Regions from separate parts of the Pantoea sp. LMR881 genome, predicted to be linked through region 1. Evidence: predicted binding sites of a transcription regulator. Region 1 holds the regulator's gene; each other region holds the start of a gene.
The links. Region 1 encodes sigma-54, which starts transcription at its own class of promoters, with help from an activator protein. Its sites were predicted from a motif close to GTTGGCACANNTTTCGCTNT; they were not measured.
Positions count from the first base shown of each region.

Region 2: a site for sigma-54 is predicted at 3,204-3,223, ahead of O3W44_RS14470 (gamma carbonic anhydrase family protein). Genes of this name have one in related genera too.
Region 3: a site for sigma-54 is predicted at 2,510-2,529, ahead of glnA (glutamate--ammonia ligase). Genes of this name have one in related genera too.
Region 4: a site for sigma-54 is predicted at 1,880-1,899, ahead of O3W44_RS09080 (gamma-glutamyltransferase family protein). Genes of this name have one in related genera too.

Region 1 covers NZ_JAPVOK010000002.1:1,893,161-1,901,136, reverse strand. Annotated here, with positions in the region: partial or broken gene arcB (aerobic respiration two-component sensor histidine kinase ArcB) at 1-1,766, shown strand, start outside; partial or broken gene mtgA (monofunctional biosynthetic peptidoglycan transglycosylase) at 2,636-3,357, shown strand; gene npr (PTS phosphocarrier protein NPr) at 3,358-3,630, opposite strand; gene rapZ (RNase adapter RapZ) at 3,627-4,481, opposite strand; gene ptsN (PTS IIA-like nitrogen regulatory protein PtsN) at 4,529-5,008, opposite strand; gene hpf (ribosome hibernation promoting factor) at 5,163-5,450, opposite strand; gene rpoN (RNA polymerase factor sigma-54) at 5,472-6,905, opposite strand; gene lptB (LPS export ABC transporter ATP-binding protein) at 6,954-7,679, opposite strand; gene lptA (lipopolysaccharide ABC transporter substrate-binding protein LptA) at 7,685-7,976, opposite strand, start outside.
Region 2 covers NZ_JAPVOK010000002.1:2,673,529-2,681,504, forward strand. Annotated here, with positions in the region: gene smg (DUF494 family protein Smg) at 1-180, shown strand, start outside; partial or broken gene O3W44_RS14450 (topoisomerase DNA-binding C4 zinc finger domain-containing protein) at 205-749, shown strand; gene tsaC (L-threonylcarbamoyladenylate synthase type 1 TsaC) at 759-1,331, shown strand; gene aroE (shikimate dehydrogenase) at 1,335-2,153, shown strand; gene O3W44_RS14465 (DUF1488 domain-containing protein) at 2,150-2,407, shown strand; gene O3W44_RS14470 (gamma carbonic anhydrase family protein) at 2,374-2,928, opposite strand; rRNA gene O3W44_RS14475 (16S ribosomal RNA) at 3,418-4,958, shown strand; tRNA gene O3W44_RS14480 (tRNA-Glu) at 5,047-5,121, shown strand; rRNA gene O3W44_RS14485 (23S ribosomal RNA) at 5,351-7,976, shown strand, end outside.
Region 3 covers NZ_JAPVOK010000002.1:2,330,588-2,338,563, reverse strand. Annotated here, with positions in the region: gene yihX (glucose-1-phosphatase) at 1-183, opposite strand, end outside; partial or broken gene typA (ribosome-dependent GTPase TypA) at 416-2,240, opposite strand; gene glnA (glutamate--ammonia ligase) at 2,677-4,086, shown strand; gene glnL (nitrogen regulation protein NR(II)) at 4,226-5,275, shown strand; gene glnG (nitrogen regulation protein NR(I)) at 5,283-6,692, shown strand; gene hemN (oxygen-independent coproporphyrinogen III oxidase) at 6,740-7,976, opposite strand, start outside.
Region 4 covers NZ_JAPVOK010000002.1:1,521,227-1,529,202, forward strand. Annotated here, with positions in the region: gene O3W44_RS09070 (transporter substrate-binding domain-containing protein) at 1-768, opposite strand, end outside; gene hpxU (MurR/RpiR family transcriptional regulator HpxU) at 960-1,799, opposite strand; gene O3W44_RS09080 (gamma-glutamyltransferase family protein) at 1,939-3,525, shown strand; gene hpxX (oxalurate catabolism protein HpxX) at 3,538-3,723, shown strand; partial or broken gene O3W44_RS09090 (AtzE family amidohydrolase) at 3,720-5,119, shown strand; gene hpxZ (oxalurate catabolism protein HpxZ) at 5,116-5,499, shown strand; gene O3W44_RS09100 (hypothetical protein) at 5,948-6,247, shown strand; gene puuE (allantoinase PuuE) at 6,850-7,809, opposite strand; gene hpxA (allantoin racemase) at 7,838-7,976, opposite strand, start outside.

The DNA.
Region 1 (7,976 bases):
ACAGCTGATTGGCCTTACACCGCGCGATATTTATGACGAAGATGCCGCCACCAAAGTATTAGAAACTGACGAAAAAGTATTCCGGCACAACGTCTCGCTGACGTATGAACAGTGGCTGCAATATCCGGATGGACGCAAAGCCTGTTTTGAGATCCGCAAAGTGCCTTATTACGACCGCGTGGGTAAACGCAGTGGGCTGATGGGTTTTGGACGCGATATAACCGAGCGTAAGCGTTATCAGGACGCGTTAGAGAATGCCAGCCGGGAAAAGACGACCTTTATCTCAACAATCAGCCACGAGCTGCGTACGCCGCTTAACGGCATCGTCGGATTAAGCCGCATCTTGCTGGATACCGATCTGAATCAAGAACAGCTCAAGTACCTCAAAACCATCCACGTTTCGGCTATCACGCTCGGTAACATCTTTAATGACGTCATTGAAGTCGACAAAATTGAGCGCCGAAAAGTGCAACTCGATAATCAGCCTCTCGACTTCACCAGTTTCCTGGCCGACCTGAAAACCTCTCTGGCTTGCTGGCGCAGCCGAAAGGACTGAAATTTGTTATGGCGCCTCAGTTACCGCTGCCACATAAAATCTCTACGGATGGCACGCGGCTGCGTCAGATTTTATGGAATTTGATCGGCAATGCCGTGAAGTTTACCCAGCAGGGTGAAATTGTCGTGCGCGTTGCTTATGAGCAGGATGGAACATTGCGTTTCGAGGTGCAGGATTCCGGCCTCGGTATCCGCCAGGAAGAGCAGGATAAAATTTTCGCTATGTATTATCAGGTAAAAGATCAGCATGGTGGAAAACCGGCGACCGGCACAGGTATCGGCCTGGCGGTTTCGCGTCGGCTGGCGCAAGCCATGGGGGCGATATCAGCGTCAGCAGCGCACCGGGTAAAGGTTCCTGCTTCACCGTGGTGATAAAAGCGCCACGTGTTGCCGAAGAGGTTGAAGATGACAGTGTAGATAACAGCCTGCCACTGCCTGCGTTACATGTGCTGCTGGTTGAAGATATTGAACTGAATGTCATTGTGGCACGCTCGGTGCTGGAAAAACTGGGCTGTAGCGTTGAGGTGGCCATGACCGGTAGCGAGGCGCTGAACCTGTTTGATCCATTCGAGTTCGATCTGGTTCTGCTGGATATTCAACTGCCCGATATGACCGGACTGGATGTATCACGCGCTATCCATAAAAAGTACCAAAGCAGCGCGCTGCCACCGCTGGTTGCGCTAACAGCCAACGTGCTTAAAGACAAAAAAGAGTATCTCGATGCCGGGATGGATGATGTGCTGAGTAAGCCACTGGCTGTGCCGGCGCTGACGGCAATTATCAAGAAATTCTGGGATCATCAGGAAGAGCCTGGTGATGAGGTGGAGCGCCCGACAGAAGATAAAACGAGCACGCTGTTGGATGTGCCGATGCTGGAGCAGTATCTCGAATTGGTTGGCCCGGGCCTTATTACCCAGAGTCTGACAATGTTTGAACAAATGATGCCAGGTTATCTGGATGTTTTAGACTCTAACCTGATGGCACGTGACCAAAAGGGCATCGCAGAGGAAGGACACAAAATTAAAGGCGCAGCGGGTTCGGTGGGTTTGCAGCACTTACAAATGTTGGCGAAGCAGATCCAGACACCAGAATTGCCTGCATGGTGGGACAATGTAGTGGAGTGGATTGACGAGTTGAAGCATGAGTGGCGTCACGATGTGCAGGTATTACGTGACTGGGTAGCTGAAAAAGAACGGGCTGGAAAAAAATGACCCCAGCCGAGGCCGGGGTGCGCGAATACTGCGCCAACACCAGGGAAAAAGATACTGCTGCTATGCTTAGCGTATTTGAGTGCAACAGTAGGGTATTGGTTAACACTGACATCACCTTAGCAAATTCGTCTTAACTTGCGACAAGATTCATTAAATTGTGTGATGTTGAGCAGCGTTTAAATACAGAAAACATTAATTTGACAACACAGTCAAGCAAGGAATTAATTTCCGCGATGTATTGCGGAAATTTTGTACAGATGTTCTGTTTTTTGCGCGCTTTTACATCAGAAAGAGAGCTTTGCAGGAAAACCCATCGTGTAAAAAAGCCCTCACAAGAAAAACAGGGCTTTTTTACTATCTAACTTAATGAAAAATAAAGGACTATAGTCATTTATTGGCTTGTTATCCAAAACGTTTTGGAAACGTGAAAGAGAAAATTCGGATCTCAGGCCTTACCAATCAAAACAGGAAAAATAATTGGTTAAATCTTAGACTGTAGACGCTGCAAATTGTAAAGATTGAGTTAAGAAACTGTATGTTACTTAGATTAATCCGATCTCTCAGTGAAAAAGAAATGAGGCGCTCTTTTTTTATAGTTAAATAATGTGAAACATTCAAGGGAGGGCTTATCACGAATCGTTAAGTGTTTATTCGTAAATTATCTTAGTGATACGCATCACTGGAACCGATTCCTTTTCGACGGAAGTGCTTGATGTCATTCGATCTGTTGACGACCCGAATCAGACAGTTAAGGCGCACCGCGTAAAATTCACACAATAAGCGTGTTACTTTTTTCGGCGTAGATAAAATTTTAAGCCGCGGCTGCGAGAACAATTGATTAATGCTTAAAACGAGTAAGAGAAAATTGCATGAGCAAGCATAAAGGAAGCTTTGGGCAACGCATTAAACGTATTGTTATGCGAGGGGTTTTAGCCGTAGCAGGAATCTGGCTGGCAGGTATCGTACTTTTCTCTTTTTGCCGGTGCCCTTTTCGGCGGTCATGGTTGAGCGCCAACTGGGTGCCTGGTTGAGTGGCCGCTTTGATTATGTGGCGCACTCAGATTGGGTAGGGCACGACGCGATCTCGCCGTGGATAGCCTTAGCGGTGATTGCATCTGAAGATCAAAAATTTCCAGAGCATTGGGGTTTTGATGTCGCAGCGATTGAATCTGTACTGGATAACAGCAACGAGAAAATGCGTGGCGCATCAACGTTGTCTCAGCAGACGGCAAAAAACCTGTTTTTATGGGATGGCCGCAACTGGGTACGTAAAGCACTGGAAGCAGGTCTGACGGTGGGTATTGAAACGGTATGGAGTAAACGTCGCATCCTGACGGTTTATCTCAACATCGCCGAGTTCGGCGCTGGCACATTTGGCGTAGAAGCCGCATCACAACGCTATTTTCACAAACCGGCCAGCCGACTTACGATGTCAGAAGCCGCGCTGTTGGCGGCGGTATTACCTAACCCGATTCGTTTTCGGGCTGATGCGCCTTCAGGCTACATCCGACAGCGTCAACAGTGGATCATGCGACAAATGCGCCAGTTGGGCGGTGAAGAATTTCTTCAGCGCAATAAACTGATGATGTAGTTAATCTTCGTCAAAACCCGCTTCAAACAGTTCGATAACGGCTGCCAGTGCCTGGCGTTCTTCCGGGCCGCTGGCCTCAATTTCAATATGGCCGCCCTTAGCAGAATCCAGCATCAATAGCGCGATAACGCTGCTGGCTTCCGCTTCAGTGCCGCTCTCGTTCCGCAGCAGCACTTCAGCATCAAAACTCTGTACCAGCTCAAACAGTTTCATTGCCGGACGTGCATGCATACCCAGCTTATTTTTGATCTCTACAGTTTGTTTGACAGTCATGATTTGCGTTTTTCCAGCGTACGATGACGGGACTGCACATTTTTGCCGCGCGAGCGGAAATAGTCGGCTAACTGTTCCGCGATATAGACCGAACGGTGTTTACCACCGGTACAGCCGATGGCGACGGTCAGATAGCTGCGATTATTGGTTTCAAGCATTGGCAGCCATAGTTCGAGATAGCTGCGTGTCTGATAGATAAAATTATGCACTTCGGTATGGCGATCAAGAAACGCCGCGACAGGGCGATCGAGGCCGGTCATAGGGCGCAGTTTGGGATCCCAGTGTGGATTAGGTAAAAAGCGCACATCAAAGACGTAATCGGCATCAATAGGTATGCCGTGCTTGAAGCCGAACGATTCAAACACCATGGTTAATTCGCGTTCACGTTTACCCAGCAAGCGAGTCCGAAGCATCTCTGCCAGTTCATGAACCGACATTTCAGAGGTATCAATGATCAGATCGGCACGCGAGCGCAGCGGCTCCAGCAGATCATTTTCTTCATCAATCGCACTTTCGAGCGACAAATTTTTGCTGGAAAGAGGATGCAAACGGCGTGTATCGCTGTAACGGCGAATTAGAGTGTTACGGTCAGCGTCAAGAAACAGCAGCTGAGGCGAAAATGCATCAGGCAGATTGTTCAGCGCGGTTTCGAAGATTTCCGGTGACTCTGGCATGTTGCGCACATCAATACTGACGGCCGCAGAGATATTGCGTTCTGCCAGAGAGTTAGCCAGTTCAGGCAACAACACCACCGGCAGATTATCAACGCAGTAAAATCCCATGTCTTCCAGGGCGCGAAGCGCCACTGATTTTCCTGAGCCTGACCGACCGCTAACGATCATCAGCACCATGACCTTCTCTCCCGTTTTAAAACCGGCACGCGGCCGGTAATGACGCTTTAGTGTTCTGGCTGGCCTTCCATGATAATACCGTAGAGTTCTTCATTACTCTGAGCCGCGCGCAGGCGGCGGCAGACGGTTTTATCTGCCAGTCGCTTTGCCACCAAAGAAAGGGTATGCAAATGCGTTTTGCACTGATCAGCGGGGACCAGAAGAGCAAACAACAGATCCACTGGCTGATTATCGACTGCATCAAAGGCAATAGGCTGTTCGAGGCTAATAAATACGCCAACGGCGCGCAGCGTGTCCTCCTCCAGCTTGCCATGAGGAATCGCAATTCCATTGCCTATGCCAGTACTTCCCATACGTTCGCGGGTAAGAATGGCTTCGAAAAGCGTTTGGTGTGGCAGATTGAGCTGCTTCGCCGCCAGTTCGCTGATAATTTCCAGCGCACGTTTTTTGCTCTGGCAGTGTACGCCGCTGCGGGTGCAGTCAGGCGAAAGTACTGAGCTCAATTCCAGTGTCAGATCGTTGTTCATCATCGTTTCACTTGCGAGTTCACATAGCCATTGACGAAAACAGCACGCGTGCGCTGACGTCAGATGACGCTGGCTTAGATGACAAAACGGGGCGGTTAAGTCCGCCCCATCCTGTCCGCTTTAGCGCGACAAGCGCGCCCAGCTAGCATGAAGGTTAGTGTTTTTTCAGCTTGTCTTTATGCTTGTTCAGTTGACGGGTGAGTTTATCAATTAACCCGTCAATGGCCGCATACATATCTTCCGCCTCCGATGTGGCGTGCAGCTCGCCCCCGTTGACGTGTAAAGTCGCTTCGGCAATTTGAGTGACCCTCTCGACTTTCAGAACAATATAAACCTGATTGATACGATCAAAGTAGTGTTCCAGTTTGGCAAATTTACCGCTGACGAAATCACGTAGTGGTTCAGTAACTTCGACGTTTTGCCCAGTGAGGTTTAGCTGCATAGGTCTTCCTTCTCATTTCTGTCAAACCAGCTGTTTACGCTGATTTGATGGCGGGATAGATAAAGACTCGCGGTATTTAGCGACGGTTCGACGCGCCACCATGATCCCTTGTTCAGATAACATGGAGGTGAGTTTACTGTCACTCAAGGGTTTGGCTGGATTTTCCGCCGAGATTAATTTTTTTACCAGTGCGCGAATCGCGGTAGAGGATGCTTCACCGCCACCTTCAGTATTGACGTGACTGGAGAAAAAATACTTCAATTCGAAAATGCCACGCGGACTGTGGAGATATTTTTGCGTGGTAACACGGGAAATCGTGGATTCATGCATTTCTACAGCCTGCGCAATATCTGCCAGTACCATTGGGCGCATGAACTCCTCGCCCTGTTCAAAAAAAGCTTGTTGTTGTTCAACAATACAACGAGTCACTTTCAGCAACGTATCGTTGCGACTTTCCAGGCTTTTAATAAGCCATTTTGCTTCCTGCAAATTGCTGCGAATGAACTGATTATCGCTATCGTTACGCGACGATCCACCCATTGCTGCATACTGCTGATTGATCTTTAAGCGTGGCACGCTATCTGCATTGAGATCAACCGTCCAGCGTGTGCCGACTTTACGAACCAACACATCAGGAATGACATACTCCGGCTCGCCGGTATTCACTGACTGGCCTGGTCGTGGATCAAGAGACTGAATCAATAGCATAGCCTCTTTTAACACGTCTTCTTTGAGCCGCGTCACGCGCATCAGGCTACGAAAATCATGGTTAGCCAGCAAATCAAGATGATTGCTGACAATTAAACGCGCCTCTGCCAGCATCGGCGTCTCCGGAGCGTATTGCGATAACTGAACCAGCAGGCAGTCACGCAGGTCGCGGGCGCCGACACCAATAGGATCAAAGCGTTGGATGCGTTTTAATACTGCCTCAATCTCATCGATTTCCAGTTCTTCATTACCGATACTGTCGAGAATTTCTTCAAGCGAAACGGTTAAATACCCGGTATCGTCAATGGCATCGACAATGGAGGTGGCGATAGCGCGATCAGTATCAGTAAAAGGCGTTAATTCAACTTGCCACATTAAGTAATCTTGCAGCGATTGCGTTGTTTCGCCCTGATAAATCGGCAGTTCATCGTCCTGATAATCGGTGCCGGTACCCGATGGCGTGCCTGCTGTGTAAATTTCATCCCATGTGGCATCTAACGGTAACTCTTCCGGCATCTCTTTTTGTTCAAGTGCCTCGCGGGTATCCAGTGCTTCGCCTTCTGGATAGTCGCGGGAGTCTACTTCGTCGTGCAGGTCGGTCTGTTCAAGCAAGGGATTACTCTCCAGCGCAAGTTGTAACTCTTGCTGAAGTTCAAGCGTGGAAAGCTGCAGCAGACGAATAGCCTGTTGCAGCTGCGGTGTCATTGCCAGCTGTTGGCTCAGCCTGAGTTGTAAACCTTGCTTCATAGACAGGATATAAATTCCTCAGCAAACGTCGGTGTTAGCAACACCTTATCAGAGTCTGAACTCTTCGCCCAAATAAACCCGCTTAACTTGCTCATCCGCAAGTATTTCTTTGGGGGTGCCGTGGGCAATCAGATGGCCCTGACTAACGATATAAGCACGTTCGCATACCGCGAGGGTTTCCCGTACGTTATGGTCAGTAATCAGCACGCCGAGGCCGCTATCACGCAAATGCTCAATGATTTTTTTGATGTCGATAACCGAAATCGGATCGACCCCGGCAAACGGCTCATCAAGCAGGATAAATTTGGGATTCGCGGCAAGGGCGCGGGCGATTTCAACACGACGACGTTCACCGCCAGACAATGCCTGTCCCAGGCTATCGCGCAGATGTTCAATGTGGAACTCTTCCATCAACTCCCTGGCGCGATCCTGACGCTGCTCTTCGGTCAAATCCTCACGGATCTGTAACACGGCCATCAGGTTATCAAACACGCTCAGGCGGCGAAAGATTGACGCTTCCTGAGGAAGATAGCCAATACCGCGGCGCGCACGCGCATGCAACGGCAGAATACTAATATCTTCGTCATCAATAACAATACGGCCTGCATCACGCGGCACAATGCCAACGACCATATAAAATGTTGTTGTTTTACCCGCACCGTTTGGACCGAGCAGGCCGACAATCTCGCCGGATTTCACCTGCAGACTGACATCTTCTACCACGCGACGGCCTTTATATGCCTTCGCCAGGTTTTCTGCGATTAATGTGGCCATAGCTCTCAGTTACTCTTTTTTCCGCTGTTGGACGAACCTTGCTTATCCTGCAACTGCGACGGCACCAGCACGGTTGTAACGCGCTTGCTCTGGCCCTGGCTGTAAGCCTGCATCTTCTGCTCTTTGACTAAATAAGTGATGCGATCGCCTTTAATGTTGCTGTCTTGCTGTTCGATGTAAGCATTGCCAGTGAGTTCAACAAAATCATTTGCCAGCTCATAGTGCAGTTTCGATGCGTGACCCTGCACCGGTTTACCGCTGTCCTGCATCTGGTAGAAGGTGGCTGGCGTGCCGTAA
Region 2 (7,976 bases), 780 kb from region 1:
AATCTTGAAACACGCGAAATGGTTATTGAACGTGTCATGGCGCTCGATACGCTTGAGTTCGATTTAGAAGATCTCAAATGGGTAGTGTTGATGGTACTGTTTAATATCCCTGGATGTGAAAACGCTTATCAGCAGATGGAAGAACTGCTATTCGACGTCAATGAAGGTATGCTGCATTAAATTTCCTTTCATGCATTCACCGTTATGAGTAAAGCAGCACTTTTTACCGTGCGAAAACAGGATCCTTGCCCCGCTTGCGGGCAGAACTGGTTGTTCGCTCCGGCAAACACGGTCCTTTTCTGGGCTGCGCAAATTATCCTGCGTGCGACTATATTCGTCCGCTAAAAAATCAGGGCGATGGGCATGTAGTTAAAGTGCTGGAGGGGCATGCTTGTCCCGAGTGCGGTGCTGACAAAGTTTTGCGACAGGGACGCTACGGCATGTTTATCGGTTGTAGTCATTATCCTGAATGTGACTATACCGAAACCATCGATAAGCCAGACGAAACGACGATAGAGTGCCCTCAGTGTCATCAAGGGAAACTCATTCAACGTCGCTCCCGTTACGGCAAAACGTTCCATGCCTGCAATCGTTATCCTGCTTGTCAGTTCGCCGTCAATTTTACGCCAGTTGCCGGAATTTGCCCGTACTGCCAGTTTCCATTGTTAGTTGAGAAAAAGACGGCGCAAGGCGTGAAACGTTTTTGTGCCAGTAAAAGTTGTAGCAAAGCTATTACCGAAGAGAAATAAGAAATCAACATGCATAATCAACACCCTTCTGGCTCGCTATCTGATTGCGTAAGCCATCTGAATCGTCATGAGGTTATTGCGTATCCCACTGAAGCCGTTTTTGGCCTGGGCTGTGATCCTGATAGTGAAAAAGCTGTGATGGCCTTACTGGCATTGAAGCAACGCCCGGTTGAGAAAGGTTTAATTTTAATTGCCGCTGATTATGCGCAGCTGGAGCCTTATATTTCTGACCGTGAGCTTTCAGTGATTCAGCGTGAGCGGATGTTTGCTTGTTGGCCCGGTCCTGTGACCTTTGTTGTGCCGGCGCCACCGCATACACCACGTTGGTTAACCGGGCAATTCGATTCGTTAGCAATACGCGTCAGTGATCATCCTGATGTACAAGCATTGTGTCGCGCATTTGGCAAACCCTTAGTGTCCACCAGTGCCAATCTTTCGGGGCAGCCGCCGTGCCGTACAGCTGAAGAAGTGAAGCAGCAGTTCGGCGAGCAATTCCCCGTGCTGCAAGGAAAAACGGGAGGACGTCTCAATCCTTCTGAAATTCGCGATGTGATTACCGGCGATCTTATACGTCAGGGATAATTCATGGATAACTTTGCCGTTTTTGGCCACCCAATTAATCACAGTAAATCGCCCTTAATACATCGCGCATTTGCGAAACAGACCGGGATTGATCATCGCTATGGGCGTATTTGTGCACCGCTGGATGGTTTTCCTGACGCGATCGCTGAGTTTTTTGCACAAGGCGGCATCGGTGCAAACGTCACTTTGCCGTTTAAACAGCAGGCGTGGGAATTTGCTGATGAGTTAAGCGAGCGCGCGGCGCTTTCGGGCGCGGTGAATACTTTAAAAAAGCACAAGGATGGCTATATTCTTGGCGACAATACCGATGGCATTGGATTATTAAGCGATCTTGAACGCCTCTCGATGATCAATCCAGGCGACAGAGTTTTGTTAGTTGGAGCAGGAGGGGCTGCCCGTGGAGTAATTCTGCCGTTACTTTCATTAGGGGTCGCGGTGACGGTAACTAACCGTACGCTGTCTCGGGCAACGGAATTAGCGACACTCTTTCAGCACAGTGGTGCGATAAGGGCTTGTGGGGTCGATGATCTGAATGGCATGGCATTCGAACTCGTTATCAATGCCACTTCTAGCGGAGTAGATGGACAGATACCATCACTGCCAGCCTCCTTGATACAGGCAAACGTGCGCTGTTATGACATGTTTTATCAAACGGGGCTGACACCTTTTTTACACTGGTGCCAACAACAGGGTGCGATTCATCTGGCAGACGGTTTAGGAATGCTGGTGGGTCAGGCTGCACATGCTTTTCATTTATGGCACGGCATTATGCCCGAAATCTCGCCTGTAATTGAACGCCTGAAAAGCGAAATGCATCCATGAATCAGGCGATCCAGTTTCCCGATCGTGTATATCTTGATCCCGAACGAAACGCTGTTTGTTTTCCGGTATTAGTAAATGGAATGGGATTAACCTGTGCCATTAACATCGAGGCATTACATCAACGCTTCGGCGAAGGCGACACGATGGCGCTATTCAGCGACCATCGTTGGGATCTGGAAGAAGAGGCTGAAGCCTGTATTCGTCATGAACAGGTTGATAATCAAGGCTGGGTTTGGCTGGCTTCAGCAAGATAATCATTTTTCCAGCCAACGTAGTTGTTAGCGGAATAGAGTAGCCCCTCAATTTCCTTTTGATTAAGCGGCCGGATCTGTTTAACCGGACTTCCCAGATAGAGATAGCCGCTTTCTAAACGTTTACCCGGAGGAACCAAACTACCCGCGCCAATCATCACATCGTTCTCTACTATTACCCCATCAAGTAAAATCGCTCCCATTCCTACTAATACGCGATCGCCAATCGTACAGCCATGTAGCATCGCTTTGTGCCCAACCGTGACGTCCTCACCAATAATAAGAGGAAAACCTTCTGGGTTTGCCGCAGATCTATGTGTCACATGCAGGACACTGCCGTCCTGAATGTTGCTGCGTGCGCCAATACGAACCTGATTTACGTCGCCGCGGATAGCCACTAATGGCCAAATACTGACGTCATCTTCCATAATGACGTTGCCAACCACTACGCTACTTGGATCTACCATTACGCGCAGACCCGATTGCGGAAACATCTCTTTATAGGGGCGTAAGGCTGTCTTCATAATAGGGCTCCTTTATTAATTTCCTGGCAGCGTGATGTGATTTCAGACGGCAGGCAAGGGGTTTTTGCCTGAGATCGATGATGATCTCATCAATCTGGATGAATTCTCGACACTCGAAAAAAAGATCTAAAAAAAGGCTTGTGCTCTGAAACCGGATCCCTATAATGCGCCTCCACTGACACGGCACACCGCCTTACGGGATGACGGGTCGGGAGGTTCAGGAGACTGAGCCGCCGGAGAAAAACTTCGAAAAAAGAAGTTGACTCTGAAGGAGGTTAGCGTAATATACGCCACCTCGCGACAGACGGTTAACCCGCTGGTCGCACTGCTCTTTAACAATTTATCAGACAATCTGTGTGGGCACTCGCAGGATTGATATCAGCGTCTCCGGACGCAAAAAATATCAAGTCTCTGCTGGGTGAACACGTAATTCATTACGAAGTTTAATTCACAGAGCATCGCTTCACGAGATGAAGCAAATCAAACTTTAAATTGAAGAGTTTGATCATGGCTCAGATTGAACGCTGGCGGCAGGCCTAACACATGCAAGTCGGACGGTAGCACAGAGAGCTTGCTCTCGGGTGACGAGTGGCGGACGGGTGAGTAATGTCTGGGGATCTGCCCGATGGAGGGGGATAACCACTGGAAACGGTGGCTAATACCGCATAACGTCGCAAGACCAAAGTGGGGGACCTTCGGGCCTCACACCATCGGATGAACCCAGATGGGATTAGCTAGTAGGCGGGGTAACGGCCCACCTAGGCGACGATCCCTAGCTGGTCTGAGAGGATGACCAGCCACACTGGAACTGAGACACGGTCCAGACTCCTACGGGAGGCAGCAGTGGGGAATATTGCACAATGGGCGCAAGCCTGATGCAGCCATGCCGCGTGTATGAAGAAGGCCTTCGGGTTGTAAAAGTACTTTCAGCGGGGAGGAAGGGATGAGGTTTAATACGCCTCGTCATTGACGTTACCCGCAGAAGAAGCACCGGCTAACTCCGTGCCAGCAGCCGCGGTAATACGGAGGGTGCAAGCGTTAATCGGAATTACTGGGCGTAAAGCGCACGCAGGCGGTCTGTTAAGTCAGATGTGAAATCCCCGGGCTTAACCTGGGAACTGCATTTGAAACTGGCAGGCTTGAGTCTCGTAGAGGGGGGTAGAATTCCAGGTGTAGCGGTGAAATGCGTAGAGATCTGGAGGAATACCGGTGGCGAAGGCGGCCCCCTGGACGAAGACTGACGCTCAGGTGCGAAAGCGTGGGGAGCAAACAGGATTAGATACCCTGGTAGTCCACGCCGTAAACGATGTCGACTTGGAGGTTGTGCCCTTGAGGCGTGGCTTCCGGAGCTAACGCGTTAAGTCGACCGCCTGGGGAGTACGGCCGCAAGGTTAAAACTCAAATGAATTGACGGGGGCCCGCACAAGCGGTGGAGCATGTGGTTTAATTCGATGCAACGCGAAGAACCTTACCTACTCTTGACATCCACGGGATCGGGCAGAGATGCCTGAGTGCCTTCGGGAACCGTGAGACAGGTGCTGCATGGCTGTCGTCAGCTCGTGTTGTGAAATGTTGGGTTAAGTCCCGCAACGAGCGCAACCCTTATCCTTTGTTGCCAGCGATTCGGTCGGGAACTCAAAGGAGACTGCCGGTGATAAACCGGAGGAAGGTGGGGATGACGTCAAGTCATCATGGCCCTTACGAGTAGGGCTACACACGTGCTACAATGGCGCATACAAAGAGAAGCGACCTCGCGAGAGCAAGCGGACCTCATAAAGTGCGTCGTAGTCCGGATCGGAGTCTGCAACTCGACTCCGTGAAGTCGGAATCGCTAGTAATCGTGGATCAGAACGCCACGGTGAATACGTTCCCGGGCCTTGTACACACCGCCCGTCACACCATGGGAGTGGGTTGCAAAAGAAGTAGGTAGCTTAACCCCCGGGAGGGCGCTTACCACTTTGTGATTCATGACTGGGGTGAAGTCGTAACAAGGTAACCGTAGGGGAACCTGCGGTTGGATCACCTCCTTACCTGAAGATACCTTCCCGCGAAGTGCTCACACAGATTGTCTGATAAAAAGTAATGAGCAAGACGGCTGCGAAGTCGTGACACTGACGTGTCCCCTTCGTCTAGCGGTTAGGACTCCGCCCTTTCACGGCGGCAACAGGGGTTCGAATCCCCTAGGGGACGCCACTTGCTTGGTGACAGGTGAAAGGTGTCGCTGCTCAGTATCTCAAAACTGATTTGGTCAGCTGATGACCGCATCACGTTTGAGATATTTGCTCTTTAACAATCCGGAACAAGCTGAAAATTGAAACGACGCGTCGCGCCATTTCTCCGTAACAGGGAGTGGCACAGCGATGCGGACGAGTCTCTCAAATGCTTGCAGTCTGCAGCGTTGCAAAACGCCTGTGGGTTGTGAGGTTAAGCGACTAAGCGTACACGGTGGATGCCCTGGCAGTCAGAGGCGATGAAGGACGTGCTAATCTGCGTAAAGCGCCGGTAAGGTGATATGAACCGCTACAGCCGGCGATGTCCGAATGGGGAAACCCGGTGCACTCAGTGCATCATTGCAGCATGAATACATAGTGCTGCAAGGCGAACCGGGGGAACTGAAACATCTAAGTACCCCGAGGAAAAGAAATCAACCGAGATTCCCCCAGTAGCGGCGAGCGAACGGGGAGCAGCCCAGAGCCTGAATCAGCTTGTGCACTAGTGGAAGCGTCTGGAAAGGCGCAGGGTACAGGGTGACACTCCCGTACACAAAAGTGCATGAGCTGTGAGCTCGATGAGTAAGGCGGGACACGTGGTATCCTGTCTGAACATCGGGGGACCATCCTCCAAGGCTAAATACTCCTGACTGACCGATAGTGAACCAGTACCGTGAGGGAAAGGCGAAAAGAACCCCGGCGAGGGGAGTGAAACAGAACCTGAAACCGTGTACGTACAAGCAGTGGGAGCCCTTGTGGTGTGACTGCGTACCTTTTGTATAATGGGTCAGCGACTTATATTCTGTAGCAAGGTTAACCGTATAGGGGAGCCGCAGGGAAACCGAGTCTTAACTGGGCGTTAAGTTGCAGGGTATAGACCCGAAACCCGGTGATCTAGCCATGGGCAGGTTGAAGGTTGGGTAACACTAACTGGAGGACCGAACCGACTAATGTTGAAAAATTAGCGGATGACCTGTGGCTGGGGGTGAAAGGCCAATCAAACCGGGAGATAGCTGGTTCTCCCCGAAAGCTATTTAGGTAGCGCCTCGTGAACTCATCTCCGGGGGTAGAGCACTGTTTCGGCTAGGGGGCCATCCCGGCTTACCAACCCGATGCAAACTGCGAATACCGGAGAATGTTATCACGGGAGACACACGGCGGGTGCTAACGTCCGTCGTGAAGAGGGAAACAACCCAGACCGCCAGCTAAGGTCCCGAAGTCATGGTTAAGTGGGAAACGATGTGGGAAGGCACAGACAGCCAGGATGTTGGCTTAGAAGCAGCCATCATTTAAAGAAAGCGTAATAGCTCACTGGTCGAGTCGGCCTGCGCGGAAGATGTAACGGGGCTAAACCATGCACCGAAGCTGCGGCAGCGACGCTTGCGTTGCTGGGTAGGGGAGCGTTCTGTAAGCCGCAGAAGGTGGTCCGTGAGGGCCGCTGGAGGTATCAGAAGTGCGAATGCTGACATAAGTAACGATAAAGCGGGTGAAAAGCCCGCTCGCCGGAAGACCAAGGGTTCCTGTCCAACGTTAATCGGGGCAGGGTGAGTCGACCCCTAAGGCGAGGCCGAAAGGCGTAGTCGATGGGAAACAGGTTAATATTCCTGTACTTGGTGTTACTGCGAAGGGGGGACGGAGAAGGTTAGGTCAGCCGGGCGACGGTCGTCCCGGTTTAAGCGTGTAGGCTGGTTATCCAGGCAAATCCGGATAATCAAGGCTGAGGCGTGACGACGAGGCTCCACGGAGCTGAAGTGACTGATACCCTGCTTCCAGGAAAAGCCTCTAAGCATCAGGTAACACGAAATCGTACCCCAAACCGACACAGGTGGTCAGGTAGAGAATACCAAGGCGCTTGAGAGAACTCGGGTGAAGGAACTAGGCAAAATGGTGCCGTAACTTCGGGAGAAGGCACGCTGGCGCGTAGGTGAGGGGACTTGCTCCCGGAGCCGAGGCCAGTCGAAGATACCAGCTGGCTGCAACTGTTTATTAAAAACACAGCACTGTGCAAACACGAAAGTGGACGTATACGGTGTGACGCCTGCCCGGTGCCGGAAGGTTAATTGATGGGGTTATCCGCAAGGAGAAGCTCTTGATCGAAGCCCCGGTAAACGGCGGCCGTAACTATAACGGTCCTAAGGTAGCGAAATTCCTTGTCGGGTAAGTTCCGACCTGCACGAATGGCGTAATGATGGCCAGGCTGTCTCCACCCGAGACTCAGTGAAATTGAACTCGCTGTGAAGATGCAGTGTACCCGCGGCAAGACGGAAAGACCCCGTGAACCTTTACTACAGCTTGACACTGAACATTGAGCCTTGATGTGTAGGATAGGTGGGAGGCTTTGAAGCGCGGACGCCAGTCCGCGTGGAGCCAACCTTGAAATACCACCCTTTAACGTTTGATGTTCTAACGTGGGCCCGTGATCCGGGCTGCGGACAGTGTCTGGTGGGTAGTTTGACTGGGGCGGTCTCCTCCCAAAGCGTAACGGAGGAGCACGAAGGTCAGCTAATCACGGTCGGACATCGTGAGGTTAGTGCAATGGCATAAGCTGGCTTGACTGCGAGCGTGACGGCGCGAGCAGGTGCGAAAGCAGGTCATAGTGATCCGGTGGTTCTGAATGGAAGGGCCATCGCTCAACGGATAAAAGGTACTCCGGGGATAACAGGCTGATACCGCCCAAGAGTTCATATCGACGGCGGTGTTTGGCACCTCGATGTCGGCTCATCACATCCTGGGGCTGAAGTAGGTCCCAAGGGTACGGCTGTTCGCCGTTTAAAGTGGTACGCGAGCTGGGTTTAGAACGTCGTGAGACAGTTCGGTCCCTATCTGCCGTGGGCGCTG
Region 3 (7,976 bases), 440 kb from region 1:
CAGTGCGACCGCAAACGCTTCATCGCTAATCTCACCGCGTTCATGTTGTTCAAACTCTTCATCCATGTGGAAGTGACTTTGCAGTGATGCCAGCGGCACACGGCTAAGGTCACTCCAGACGCCTAATACGCGGTTAAAATCGATATCAATAATTACGTTGCCTAAATCGAATATGTACAGCATGGTGCCTCCTTCTGTTCCCTGGATTATTCACTCTAGCGGCAAAAGCTGAGGCTGAACAGGCAAGGCCGTCGAGAAAGATAAGAAGTGGAAGATTGAGCAACAAAGTCCTCGCCCGGCAGTGCGCGGGCCAGGTCACCGTGAGTGAGGGAGGCATAAGAACGGTGAAAATCAGATAATGGCAGGCAAAAAAAAGCCCCGTTAAACGGGGCTTTTATCAAATGACCGTAGCAGATTAAATATCTTTGCTACCGCGTGAAGCACGCTTACGGTCGTTTTCAGTCAGGTGACGCTTACGGATACGTACCGACTGTGGCGTAACTTCAACCAGTTCGTCATCATCGATGAACTCAATTGCCTGCTCAAGCGTCATCTTGATTGGCGGAACCAGAGTCGTGGCTTCGTCAGTACCGGAAGCACGCATGTTGGTCAGTTTCTTACCGGTCAGACAGTTTACTGTCAGGTCGTTAGAACGGCTGTGAATACCGATAATCTGGCCTTCATATACTTCAGCACCGTGACCCAGGAAGAGCTTACCGCGATCCTGCAGGCTGAACAGAGCAAACGCAACGGCTTTACCCTGACCGTTGGAGATCAGTACGCCATTCTGACGCTGGCCCACTTCGCCTGGACGGATGTCGTCGTAGTGGCTGAAGGTGGAGTACAGCAGACCCGTACCGGAAGTCATGGTCATGAACTCGTTACGGAAGCCGATCAGGCCACGGCTTGGGATCACGTAGTCGAGACGTACGCGGCCTTTGCCATCTGGATCCATGTTTTTCAGATCGCCTTTACGCTCACCCATGGCTTGCATGACTGAACCCTGGTGCGTTTCTTCGATATCCAGCGTCACGTTTTCGAACGGCTCTTGTTTACGGCCATCTATCTCACGGAAGATAACTTTCGGACGTGATACCGCCAGTTCGAAACCTTCACGACGCATATTTTCAATCAGTACGGACAGGTGCAGTTCACCACGACCCGATACGCGGAAAGCGTCAGCATCTTCGGTTTCTTCAACACGCAGCGCAACGTTATGAACCAGCTCTTTGTTCAGACGCTCAAGGGATCTGACGAGAGGTCACATATTTACCTTCTTTACCGCAGAACGGCGAGGTATTAACGTTGAAGAACATGGTTACGGTTGGCTCATCAACGCTCAATGCTGGCAGCGCCTGAACATTCTGCGGATCACAGATTGTGTCAGAGATGTTCAGTTCGCCCAGGCCGGTGATAGCGATGATGTCGCCTGCTTCAGCCAGATCGGTATCAATACGCTCCAGACCCAGGTGGCCCAGCACTTTACCGACTTTACCGTTACGCGTTTTACCTTCGCTATCAACGATGGTGACCTGCTGGTTCGGCTTCACTTTACCGCGCTTGATGCGGCCGATACCGATAACGCCCAGATAGTTGTTGTAGTCGAGCTGAGAAATTTGCATCTGCAGCGGGGCTTCAACTTCAACCTGTGGTGGAGAAACGTGGTCAACGATCGCCTGATACAGTGCAGTCATGTCGCTGCCCATATCGGCGTGGTCCAGACCCGCAATGCCCTGCAGCGCAGAAGCATAGATGATCGGGAAATCGAGCTGCTCGTCAGTGGCGTCGAGGTTGACGAACAGGTCAAACACCTGATCAACAACCCAATCCGGACGTGCGCCAGGACGGTCAATCTTGTTGATAACCACAATCGGCTTCAGACCATGCGCGAACGCTTTTTTGGTCACGAAGCGGGTTTGCGGCATAGGGCCATCCATCGCATCTACAACCAGCAGCACCGAATCCACCATGGACATGACGCGCTCTACTTCACCACCGAAGTCGGCGTGTCCTGGGGTATCAACGATGTTGATACGGTAGTCGTTCCATTTAATGGCGGTGTTTTTTGCGAGGATGGTAATCCCACGCTCTTTCTCCAAATCATTGGAGTCCATCACGCGCTCGGTAGCTTCGGTACGGGCGTCAAAAGTACCGGATTGTTGCAGCAGTTTGTCAACCAGGGTGGTCTTTCCATGGTCAACGTGCGCGATGATGGCGATGTTACGCAAATTTTCGATCACAGCTTTGCCTCAGGCATTAGAAATAGCGCGCTATTGTACACGGATTAAGCGGAAGACTGAACACGATCACACTTTTCACTGAAAGTTTATTGCATTGCCGGAAATTCGCACTGTTCCCGGTGCAGAAAATGCACTAAGTTGGTCCTGTGCACCAATTTAGTGCCATAATTCACCTTCAAAGCACCATTTTAGTGCATCATGACCATCCTGGTGCAGCTGCAGAACGATAACAGGGCGCATGGTAGCGCGATTTAACGTTCAAAAATAAAGTTGGCACAGAATTCGCTTTGTACTACTTAAGCGAAAACGACAGTTAGAAACGGTTGAAGAGCTTGCCGAGATTCAGTTGGTTCGGGATGGTTGTAACAAGAGACGCATTCCAGGCAACGAAGTTCTCTCACCATGTAGACAATGACCATTTCCGGGAGAGTTGAGTATGTCCGCTGAACACGTTCTCTCGATGATGAACGAGCACGAAGTTAAGTTTGTTGACCTGCGTTTTACCGACACTAAAGGTAAAGAACAGCACGTTACTATCCCTGCTCACCAGGTTAACGCTGACTTCTTCGAAGAAGGCAAAATGTTCGATGGCTCCTCCATCGGTGGCTGGAAAGGCATTAACGAATCAGACATGGTGCTGATGCCTGACGCAACAACTGCGGTCATGGATCCCTTCTTCGAAGATTCTACGCTGATCATCCGCTGTGACATTCTCGAGCCAGGCACCATGCAGGGCTACGATCGTGACCCGCGTTCAATCGCCAAGCGCGCTGAAGATTTCCTGCGTTCTTCTGGCATCGCGGATACCGTGCTGTTCGGACCTGAGCCAGAATTCTTCCTGTTCGATGATATCCGTTTCGGCTCTTCTACTTCCGGCTCACACGTTGCTATTGATGACATCGAAGCAGCATGGAACACCGGCAAAGAATACGAAGGCGGCAACAAAGGTCACCGTCCAGGTCTGAAAGGCGGTTACTTCCCGGTTCCACCAGTCGATTCATCTCAGGACATCCGTTCTGCAATGTGTCTGACCATGGAGCAAATGGGCCTGGTGGTAGAAGCACATCACCACGAAGTCGCAACAGCAGGTCAGAACGAAGTGGCGACCCGCTTCAACACCATGACCAAAAAAGCGGACGAAATTCAGATCTATAAGTATGTTGTGCACAATGTTGCTCACGCTTACGGTAAAACCGCAACCTTCATGCCTAAACCAATGTTTGGCGACAACGGTTCAGGTATGCACTGCCACATGTCTCTGTCTAAAGGCGGCGTAAACCTGTTCTCTGGCGACAAGTACGGCGGCCTGTCTGAAATGGCGCTGTTCTACATTGGCGGTATCATCAAGCACGCGAAAGCAATCAACGCCCTGGCGAACCCGACCACCAACTCTTATAAGCGTCTGGTTCCAGGTTACGAAGCGCCGGTTATGCTGGCTTATTCTGCGCGTAACCGCTCTGCTTCAATCCGTATCCCGGTTGTTGCCAGCCCGAAAGCACGTCGTATTGAAGCTCGCTTCCCGGATCCAGCGGCTAACCCATACCTGGCGTTTACTGCTCTGCTGATGGCAGGTCTTGACGGTATCATCAACAAGATCCACCCTGGCGATGCAATGGACAAAAACCTGTATGACCTGCCGCCGGAAGAAGAAGCTGAGATTCCAAAAGTTGCTGGCTCCCTGGAAGAAGCACTGAACGCTCTGAACGAAGACCGCGAGTTCCTGACCCGTGGTGGCGTATTCACTGACGACACCATCGATGCCTACATCGAACTGCGTAAGTCTGAAAACGACCGTGTTCGCATGACGCCGCACCCGGTAGAGTTTGAGCTGTACTACAGCGTTTAATAAGTTTTAGGTTTTTTGTTGCCGTGGAAACTTTCAGCCCATCTTCGGATGGGCTTTTTTCTCCGCGAATTCATCGTTCATTCGCCTGAAAGTCGGCTTAAAGATCACAATGCACTAAATTTGTGCAGAGGAACGCTGTATGGCAACTGGCTCTCTGCCCGATGCGGGGCAGATTCTCAATTCCTTAATCAACAGTATTTTGTTGGTGGATAACGAACTGGTTATTCATTACGCCAACCCGGCGGCGCAGCAATTACTGGCGCAAAGCTCACGTAAATTGTTCGGCACGCCGTTACCTGAATTAACCGGCTACTTTTCGCTGAATGTTGAGGTGATGCGTGAGAGTCTTGAGGCTGGCCAGGGATTTACCGACAGTGAAGTGACGCTGGTTGTGGATGGCCGCGCGCATATCATGTCACTGACGGCACAACGTTTGCCTGATGGTTTTATCCTGATGGAAATGGCGCCAATGGATAATCAACGTCGTCTCAGTCAGGAACAATTGCAGCATGCCCAGCAAGTGGCCGCCCGGGATTTAGTGCGCGGTTTAGCGCATGAAATTAAAAACCCGCTTGGAGGCCTGCGCGGTGCTGCACAACTGTTATCACGCGCGCTGCCCGATCCGTCGCTCAATGAATACACCAAAGTCATTATTGAGCAAGCGGACCGGTTACGTAATTTAGTGGATCGCCTGCTAGGGCCGCAGCAACCCGGTATGCACATTACTCAGAGCATTCATCAGGTAGCTGAACGCGTGGTAAATCTGGTGTCGATGGAGCTGCCAGATAATGTCTCGCTGGTGCGCGATTACGATCCCAGCCTGCCTGAACTGCCGCACGACCCCGATCAAATTGAACAAGTTTTACTGAACATTGTGCGTAACGCTTTACAGGCGTTAGGTGAAGAAGGCGGCACAATCGTTATTCGCACCCGCACGGCGTTTCAACTAACGCTGCACGGCACGCGTTATCGTTTGGTGGCACGCATCGATATTGAAGATAACGGCCCGGGTATTCCTGCTCAACTGCAGGACACGCTGTTTTACCCCATGGTGAGCGGACGTGAAGGTGGCACGGGTTTAGGTCTTTCCATTGCCCGTAGCCTGATCGATCAGCATTCAGGAAAAATAGAATTTAACAGTTGGCCGGGTCATACCGAATTCTCGGTTTACTTGCCTATTCGCCAGTGAGGTTTCTATGCAACGAGGGATAGTCTGGATCGTCGATGACGATAGCTCCATCCGCTGGGTGCTTGAACGCGCGCTCACTGGAGCCGGTTTGAGCTGTGCAACCTTTGACAGTGCTAACGAGGTGCTGGATGCGCTATCGACCAAAACCCCAGATGTTTTACTGTCAGATATTCGCATGCCTGGCATGGACGGTCTGGCGCTGCTGAAACAGATTAAACAGCGTCATCCAATGCTGCCGGTCATCATTATGACTGCGCATTCTGATTTAGACGCAGCGGTAAGTGCTTACCAGCAAGGTGCGTTCGATTACCTGCCAAAACCCTTTGATATTGATGAAGCGGTTGCGCTGGTTGAGCGCGCGATTAGTCACTATCAGGAGCAACAACAGCCACGTAATCAACCGGTTAGCGGGCCGACAACCGATATTATCGGTGAAGCACCCGCAATGCAGGATGTGTTCCGCATCATTGGTCGCCTGTCGCGCTCATCAATTAGTGTATTGATTAACGGCGAGTCAGGAACCGGTAAAGAGTTGGTTGCGCACGCGCTGCATCGCCATAGCCCACGAGCGAAGTCACCGTTTATCGCCCTGAACATGGCGGCCATTCCCAAAGATTTGATCGAGTCTGAGCTGTTTGGTCATGAAAAAGGGGCATTTACCGGCGCTAATCAAATTCGTCAGGGGCGTTTTGAGCAGGCCGACGGCGGCACGCTGTTTTTAGATGAAATTGGTGATATGCCGCTGGATGTACAGACCCGCTTACTGCGCGTTTTGGCTGACGGTCAGTTTTATCGGGTTGGCGGCTATGCCCCAGTGAAAGTAGACGTACGCATTATCGCGGCTACACACCAAAATCTGGAGCTGCGCGTACAGGAGGGCAAATTCCGTGAGGATCTGTTCCATCGCCTGAATGTGATCCGCGTACATCTGCCGCCATTGCGGGAACGTCGTGAGGATATTCCTCGTCTGGCGCGTTATTTCTTACAGATTGCTGCACGTGAACTGGGTGTTGAAGCGAAAATTTTGCATCCTGAAACCGAAACGGCGCTGACGCGTTTGCACTGGTCCGGGAATGTGCGTCAGTTAGAGAATACCTGCCGCTGGTTAACGGTGATGGCGGCCGGTCAGGAAGTGCTGATTCAGGATCTACCCGCCGAACTGTTTGAATCCAGTACGCCGGAAAACCCTGTGCAATCTTTGCCTGACAGCTGGGCAACGCTGCTGGCGCAATGGGCCGATCGCGCGTTGCGTTCCGGTCATCAGAACCTGCTGTCAGAAGCGCAGCCAGAGATGGAGCGCACACTGCTTACGACTGCGCTGCGTCATACGCAAGGCCACAAGCAGGAAGCGGCGCGTTTGCTGGGTTGGGGGCGTAATACCCTGACCCGTAAACTGAAAGAGCTTGGCATGGAATAGCATTGATAATACCGGGCTGGCGTCGTAACACGAGCCAGCCCGGTATGTCAGATAACGCGCGAAAACTGTTGCTGGCGCGCTTTCTGCCGCAAATAACGATCGAAGCACATACAAATATTACGAATCAGTAAGCGCCCTACGCCCGTCACCTGCAGCCCTGTTGCGCTGTGTACCACCAGCCCATCGGCAATTAACGGTTTGAGTAACGCTAAATCCTCTGCGAAATAGTCGCTGAAGCAAATATTCCATTGGCTTTCTATCGCATTAAAATCCAGCGCAAAATGGCAAATCAGCATTTTTATGACCTCGCGGCGCAGGCAGTCATCTTCACTGAGCGTCAAACCACGCCATAAACCGTTGCCGCTGCTTGTCACGCTGCTGTACCACGTCTTAAGATCTTTCTGGCTCTGCGCATAGCTGTCGCCAATCATGCTAATTGCCGAGACGCCCAGCCCCAACAGATCACTATCGCCCTGGGTGGTGTAGCCCTGAAAATTACGATGCAGCAAGCCCTCACGCTGTGCTACTGCCAGCTCATCCTGAGGCCTGGCGAAATGATCCATGCCGATGAACTGATAGCCATGCTGCGTCAGCGTAGCAATGGTTTCCTGAAGGATTTGCAGCTTTTGCCGGGCGGAAGGCAGCTCATCCTCTTTAATTTTGCGCTGTGCGGCGAACAGGGCTGGCAAATGCGCATAATTGAAAACGCTCAGACGATCGGGATTAAGCTTAATCACGCGCTTTAAGGTATAGGCGAAGCTGTCAGGTGTCTGAAGCGGCAAGCCGTAGATCAGATCGATGCTGGTTGAGCGAAAACCTTGCTGACGCGCTCTCGCCATCAGCGCGAAAATAACGTCTTCATCCTGTTCGCGGTTAACGCGCTGCTGCACCGCTTTATTAAAATCCTGCACGCCCATGCTCAGCCGGTTAAAGCCAAGTGAGCGCAAATGATCGATAACATCCAGCGTGATTTCTCGCGGATCAACTTCTATCGACATTTCCGCATCATCTGACACGTCGAAATGCTGCTTCAGTAGCGTAACCAAACGGGTAATTTGCGCTTTATTAAGAAAAGTAGGCGTGCCGCCACCCCAGTGCAACTGCGTTACGCGGCGCTGGCGAAACAAAAGTGCGCGTTGACGTATCTCCTGCTCCAGCACATCCAGATAGCGATCGGCTTTATGCAACTGCCGCGTCACAACTTTATTGCAGCCGCAGAAATAACAAAGACGATGACAAAACGGGATATGAACATAAAGAGATAAAGCACGATCGGGGTAACGC
Region 4 (7,976 bases), 370 kb from region 1:
AGGCAGCGGTGCTTTTAACCACTCTTCCGACATTTTGTTCAGCGTGCCGTCTTTGATGCCCTGTTCGATCAGCGCGTTCACTTTCTCTTTTAACGCCGGTTCCTCTTTTTTCAGGCCGATAAAGCACGGCGAATCTTTCAGCATGAACTGGGCAACCGGTGCTTTGGCGGGATTCTGACGGGCGATAGCCGCAACCACCAGATTACCGGTAGCGACATATTCCACCTGGCCTGACAGGTAGGCTGACAGCGTGGTGTTATTATCTTCATAACGTTTTACCTGCGCCTCTTTCGGTGCCACCTCGCTCAGGACCATGTCTTCTACCGCGCCGCGCGTCACGCCAATTGATTTCCCACTCAGTGCCGCCGCATCTTTAATTTCTTCGCCTTTTGGCCCAAAGACGCCCAGGAAGAACGGCGCATACGCATGGGTAAAATCGATGACTTTTTCACGCTCAGCGTTTTTGCCCATGCTGGAAATCACCAGATCGACTTTATCGGTTTGCAAATAAGGTACGCGGTTGGCACTGCTGACTGGCACCAGTTGCAACTTAAGTTTCATCTCTCTGGCGAGGTATTTCGCCATGTCAATGTCATAACCTTGCGGTTGCAGATCGGTGCCTACCGAGCCAAACGGAGGAAAATCCTGCGGCACAGCAACGCGGATCACCCCACGTTTTTGAATATCTTGCAGTTGATCGGCCAGCGCACTTCCCGCCTGAGCCATCAGTAACGCTGCTGTTGCAACCGCTATCAACACTTTTTTCATTATGCACCCCGGTGAGTTTACGTGAAACAAAAGATTCTTTGACAGGCATTCTGCAACTAATGTGCCAACCAGCCGGGGAAGAATAAATTACGGTAAAAGCGTTATTTTTTAAGCTATGACCGCATAGCGGGTGCGATTAGCCGTCAGAAGAAGATGATCCAAAACAGGGCGAAGCACCAAAACAGTGCCTGTTAACGGTGCTCCAGCTCATCAAACTGTTGATAAAGATCGGCGATTTGATGAATACGCTGACGACCATGTGACAACGTTTCATGCAGTAAGGCATTGGCGATCAGGTTAATCAGGCTCATGGCCGACGCATAACTGTCGAAAGCTGACACGCTATCGAGCGGGGCGCAGAGCTGCCAGCGCGCCAGCGAAATAACCGTTTGTGCCTGCGGCTCACACAGCGCCAATAGTGGGATGCCCGCGTTTTGTAGCTGCTGCATGACGGGACGAATAATGCGTGTACGGCGGCGAAAAGCCATGACGACCACCATATCGTCAGGTGTAATCTCTACCAGCTCTTCAGCCAGTGTTTGACCCGGCTGCGGCAGAATATGTACCTGCGGGCGGGCCTGCATAAGCTGCTGGCGCAGGTGCAACGCCACCGGATAAGCATTACGCATCCCGATGATAAATATACGCTTTGCCTGAGCCAGCTGCTGGATAACTTCGCCAAACTGCTGGGCATCAATACTGTTTACCCACTGCGTCAGATTGGCCATTTCCTGCTTGTAATGACGCGACAACAGCGTGTTGCCCTGCACCGCATCGCGATTGTCGGTTAACGGCATGCCGCTCTGGCGCAGGGTGCGTAATTCGTCACGCATGTCTTTGTACTTTTCATACCCCAGGCGCTTGAACAGGCGGCTGACCGTGGCCTTGGATACGCCGCTAAGACGCGCCAGTTCGGCGCTGTTGTAGCTGATCAGATCGTCAAAATGGTCAAAGGCAAAATCAGCAATGCGCTGCTCTTGCGGCGAGAGCTGGGAGTAGTGGCTTCTGAGCCGTTCATCAAGCTGTTTCATCGGGCATCCTGTAACTTTCGTTTCAGCTCAAGCTAGCATAATTTGCGCCAGGTTTATGGCTTTATGCCTTCACGATGAAAACTGGAACAGCTCTTGCTTTATTTTTCGTACTGTTAGCCGATAGCAAAACGAGAAAGAGATGATTCAGAGCAATATGGCACCGCTCGGCATGGCGGTGACGCCTCATCACCTGGCAAGCGAAAGCGCACTGGCGGTATTACGTGAAGGTGGCAACGCCATCGAGGCAATGGTCGCGGCGGCGGCTACTATCGCGGTGGTTTATCCCCATATGAATGGCCTGGGCGGCGACGGTTTTTGGTTGGTGCTGCCACCATCAGGCGAGCCGGTTGCGATTGATGCCAGCGGCGCGGCGGGTTCATTAGCCCATTTTGATTTTTACCACAATGAACCGCATATTCCCCATCGTGGCCCTAAATCGGCGTTGACGGTAGCAGGCACTGTCAGTGGCTGGCAGGAAGCATTAACGCTGTCCGCCGGATTGGGCGGCACACCGCTGTCGCTGACCCGCCTGCTGCGCGATGCTATTCGCTACGCCGCCGACGGCATTCCAGTGACCGCATCGCAGTCGGCAGCGACCCAATCCAAACGTGCAGAATTACAGCATCAGCCTGGCTTTGCTGACACATTTTTACCGGACGGTGAAGTACCGCAGCCAGGCAGTCGCTTTACGCAACCGGCACTGGCCAACACGCTTAGCCAGCTTACTGAAGAGGGGCTGGAGAGCTTTTATCGTGGCAATCTGGCCCACCATCTGGCGCGTGAAATGGCGGCACTCGGCATGCCGGTTACGCTTGAAGATTTGCAGCGGCATCGCGCCCGACGCTGCACGCCGCTGCACATTGCCCACAGCGAAGGCGACATCTGGAATATGACGCCACCGACGCAGGGCATGGTGTCGCTAGCCATTCTTGGCATTACCGATCATCTGGATATGGCCAGTGCCAACGATGCGCAAACCGTACACCGCGTTGTGGAAGCGACCAAAAAAGCCTTTGCGCTGCGTGACAAGCATATTACCGATCCACGCCACATTACTGAGGATCTCCAGGCCCTGCTTTACAGCGATCATCTCACTACGCTCGCCAGCCAGATTGATGATAACCGGGCTGCGCCGTGGGGAACCGGGCGCGGTCCCGGCGACACGGTGTGGATGGGGGTAATGGACAGCAGTGGCCTTGCGGTTTCCTTTATTCAAAGCATTTATCATGAGTTTGGCAGCGGTGTGGTACTGCCCGGCACCGGCATTACCTGGCAAAACCGGGGAGCCGCTTTTAGCCTCGATCCCCAACATCTGCTGGCGTTAGCGCCAGGTAAACAGCCTTTCCACACGCTCAACCCCGCCGCCGCACGCCTCAAAGATGGACGCACCATGGTGTATGGCTCAATGGGCGGCGACGGGCAGCCACAGACCCAGGCAGCGATTTTCACCCGTCACGTTATTCAGGGTTTGCCCCTGCAGCAGGCAGTGAGTGCACCGCGCTGGCTGTTAGGTCGCACCTGGGGCCAGTCCTCCGATTCACTCAAGCTGGAAGGCCGCTTCTCAACAGAGACCGTTGCGCAATTGCGACAGCTTGGGCATGAGGTAGAACTGCTGCCTGATTTCAGCGAAGCCGTGGGTCACGCCGGTGCCATTGTGCGACATAACAACGGCATGCTCGAAGGCGCAAGCGATCCACGCAGCAACGGCAGCGCCGCCGGCTTTTAACGGGAGTAACAGATGAATCAGAACATTGACTGGGCGATCTATGTCGCGCAAATGGAACAGCTACTGCGTGTGGAACTGGATGATGCGCGCCGCGCTGAATTACTCACGCAAATGACGCGTATCGCCAGCATGGCGGCCCCGCTCATGGCGTTCCCGCTTGATGATCGACTGGAAATCGCGGGAGTTTATCAGGCATGAAACTGAGTGATATGTCGATTCAGGCGCTGCAACAAGCGATTCAAAAGGCGAACTGAGTGCGCGTGACGTCGCCAGCCACACGCTTCAGGCGATTAGGCAGCATAACCCTGCTCTTAACGCCTGGACTGAAGTCACTGCGCAACGCATGTTAACGGAAGCGGAACAGATTGATACGCAACGTCAACGTGGGGAGACGTTAGCGCCGCTGGCGGGCATTCCCTATGCGGTTAAAAATTTATTCGATGTGACGGGTTACAGCACTTTAGCCGGTGCCCGTCTGTTCAGCGATCGCCCAGCGGCACAGCAGGATGCCTGGGCCGTTGAGAAGCTGCGTCAGTCGGGCGCGTTGCTCTCCGGCATGCTGAATATGGATGCCTACGCTTACGGTTTTACCACTGAAAATAGCCACTACGGCGCCACTCATAATCCGCGCGATCTCAACCGCGTGGCGGGCGGCTCTTCGGGCGGCTCTGCGGCAGCCGTGGCAGCGGGCCTGGTGCATTTCTCGCTGGGTACCGATACTAACGGCTCCATTCGTGTTCCCGCGTCGCTGTGCGGTATTTTTGGCTTAAAACCGACGTTTGGTCGGCTGTCGCGCAGCGGCAGTCATCCTTTGTCGCCAGTCTCGATCACATTGGCCCGTTTGCCCGCCGGGCAGACGATTTAGCCTTCGTCTATGACCAGCTGCAAGGCTGCGACGACACAGATGCTTTTCAGGCTGAGCGTCCGGTTGCACCAACGTTTCCGACACTGACGCTCGGCGTTGAGGGCTTACGCTGTGGCACGTTAGGCGGATTTTTTTCAACCTGGTGTGATGAAGATGCTCGCGCGGCGCTGGCAGTTGCAAGCCATGCCTTACAGGCTGATGATGAGGTGTTGTTGCCAGAAGCTGAGCTGGCACGTTCGGCTGCGTTTATTATGACGGCGGCAGAAGGCGGTAATCACTATCTTCCTGCACTGCGTCAAATGCCAGAACAGTTTGAGCCTCACTCACGTGAACGCTTGCTGGCTGGCGCAATGATGCCTGGTGCCTGGTATGTACAGGCGCAACGTTTCCGCCGCCACTTTCAGCAGCAGGTCTTACCGCTATTTGATCGTTTCGACGTCCTCATCGCACCTGCTACACCGTGTTGCGCTATCACTATTGGTCAGGAGAGTATTCATATTAACGGGCAGGATTTGCCCGCTAAAGCCAGCATGGGCATGTTAACGCAACCGATCTCTTTCCTCGGCTTACCGGTGTGTACTGTCCCGCTGGCAACCAAACGTGGATTACCCATCGGCCTGCAACTAATTGCCGCGCCGTTTAAAGAGGGAAGCGGCACTGCGTGCTGCTTATGCACTGGAGCAACAAGGCTTAACGATGCCGCAAATGAGCATGACAGGGAACTTATGAAAGCTGAAGATATTAACCGTCCAGTGATTGTCGCTGAAGTGACCGATGCTTTTTATCGCTATGAACAGGCGCTTATCAGCAACGATATTGCGGTGCTGGATGAACTCTTTTGGCACGACGCGCGTACCGTGCGCCTCGGCGCGGGTGAGAACTTATATGGTATTGATGAGATTCGCGCCTTCCGTGCCGCACGTCCTTCCGCAGGTCTGAACCGTACGCTGCGTCATACGGTGATCACCACCTTTGGTGAGGATTACGCCGTGTGCAGCACTGAATTTACGCGCGAAGGCAGCGAGAAAATTGGGCGCCAGCAGCAAACATGGGTGAAGATGCCGGGCGGATGGCGCATCGTGGCAGCGCAGGTGAGTCTGATGGTTTGATGGAGTGTCTTGCAGACGGCGTTGTCCTGCGGACGGCTTAGGTCAGGGGCTGTCCTGCGGACGGCTTAGGTCAAGGGCTGTCCTGCGGACGGCTTAGGTCAGGGCTGTCCTGCGGACGGCTTAGGTCAAGGGCGTTTCGTTCGGCCTGAAGGCCGACCGCCCCAGGGGAGACAGTCGCCCCTCCCTGGGAACCCCCGCTCTGTCGGCATCATTGCCGCTACGCGGTCCCCTCTCGCCAGTTGCCTTCCCACGGACCGCGCGGATTCGCCATCCCTGGCTCATCCCGCACTCTCGACGACTTCCTGTCGTCTCGTCCTGGAATGCGCCCTTCGTTCGGCAATTCTGACGACGCCCTCCCGCTGCAAAACCTCTGCCCTGGGAAGATTGTTTTTTTGTGGCGGGTTCTTAAAAAGTCTACAGGTATTACTTTTTTGTGGTGGGTTATTAAATGTATCAGTGGCAGGCGTGTGGCTCTGGCGACGCCCTTCCGCTGCAAAACCTCTGCCCTGGAGAGATTGTTTTTTGTGGCGGGTTCTTAAAAAGTCTACAGACATTACTTTTTTATGATGGGTTATTAAAAACTCTACGGGTATTACTTTTTTATGATGGGTTATTAAAAACTCTACAGGTATTACTTTTTTGTGGTGGGTTATTAAATGTATCAGTGGCAGGCGTGTGGCTCTGGCGACGCCCTTCCGCTGCAAAACCTCTGCCCTGGGAAGATTGTTTTTTTGTGGCGGGTTCTTAAAAAGTCTACAGGTTTTACTTTTTTATGATGGGTTATTAAAAACTCTACAGGTATTACTTTTTTGTGGTGGGTTATTAAAAACTCTACGGGCATTACTTTTTTGTGGTGGGTTATTAAATGTATCAGTGGCAGGCGTGTGGCTCTGGCGACGCCCTTCCGCTGCAAAACCTCTGTCCCGGAGAGATTATTCTTGTGGTGGGTTATTTGTAATGGGCAATTAAAAATATCAGGGTTGTGATTTAAACAATCTAATCGCGATAGATTTTTTAATTTTAAGCGCGGTTTCACAGCGGGGTGTTGGAGAGGCATTGCATTTGCTGAGGAAAGACTTGCTTCCAGGATTTGCCGCCAGAACGGCGGCGAAAGGACAGGATGAGCCAGGGGATGGCGAATCTGTCCGGTCCGTCAGAAAGGGAGGCTTGACGAGGGAACCCGCGAAGCGGGCAAATACGCTGCCGAATAGCCCGGGTGCAGAGCCGGGGCGACTGCCGGCCCTGCCCGGTCGGACTTCAGGCCGAACGAAACGCCTTTGACCTTGACCTTAGCAGGCCGCAGGCCTTAGCCGTCTGCAAGACAACGCTCCTGACGGCCCGTCAGCGCCATCAGACATCCGGCGCGGGATGCTTCTTCATCCAGTGATCGGCAATTTGTTGTCGGGTACAGATCCACACCTTTTCATGCTGCTGGATATGATCAAGGAAGTTTTGCAGCGCACGGAATTTACCGGGGCGGCCCAGCAGACGGCAATGCATACCCACTGACATCATCTTCGGTGCGGTTTCACCTTCTTCATACAACACGTCAAACGTATCGCGCAAATAGGTGTAAAACTGTTCCGCCGTATTAAACCCTTGTGGCGATGCAAAGCGCATGTCATTGCACTCCAGCGTATAAGGAATAATCAGGTGCGGTTTCACTGTGCCATCCTGACAGGTCACCTGCGTCCAGAACGGCAAATCGTCGCCATAATAGTCACTGTCGTACGTTAATCCCCCCTGCTCCACTACCAGACGGCGGGTATTTGGACTGTCACGACCGGTGTACCATCCGGTTGGCGTTTTGCCAAACAGATCGGTTAACACATCCATCGCCTGCTGCATATGCTGGCGCTCAGTTTTTGCGTCTATGCCTTGATAGTGGATCCAGCGCCAGCCGTGGCTGACAACATCGTAATCCGCCTGCTTGATCGCCTCGACAATCTCAGGATGACGCGCCAGCGCCATTGCCACGCCAAATACCGTCAGCGGTAAGCCGCGCTTCTGAAACTCATTGTGAATGCGCCAGAACCCGGCACGCGAGCCATATTCATACAGCGAATCCATCGACATATGACGATCGGGATAGCTGGCGGCGCCAATAATGTCAGAGAGAAACTGCTCTGAGCCAGCGTCGCCGTGCAAAATATTGCTCTCTGCACCCTCTTCATAATTCAGCACAAACTGTACCGCGACGCGCGCTCCTTTAGGCCAGGCGGCATGAGGCGGATTCGCTCCGTAACCTACCATGTCTCGCGGGTAGTTTTTGTTAAAGCTGTACTCTTTCTTCTCTACACCATCACTCATCGCTTGCTTCCTGTTGTGAACTGCAACGTCAATCGTTGAGGTGCTGAAAAGCACCTGAGAGCGGCTTCTGCAAAGGATAAGCTAAATCGCCATGTTTGCTAGTCCCAAAGCCCAGCGCCACCAGCGACTCCACCATTTTGACCGCAGCACTCACACCGTCGATCACC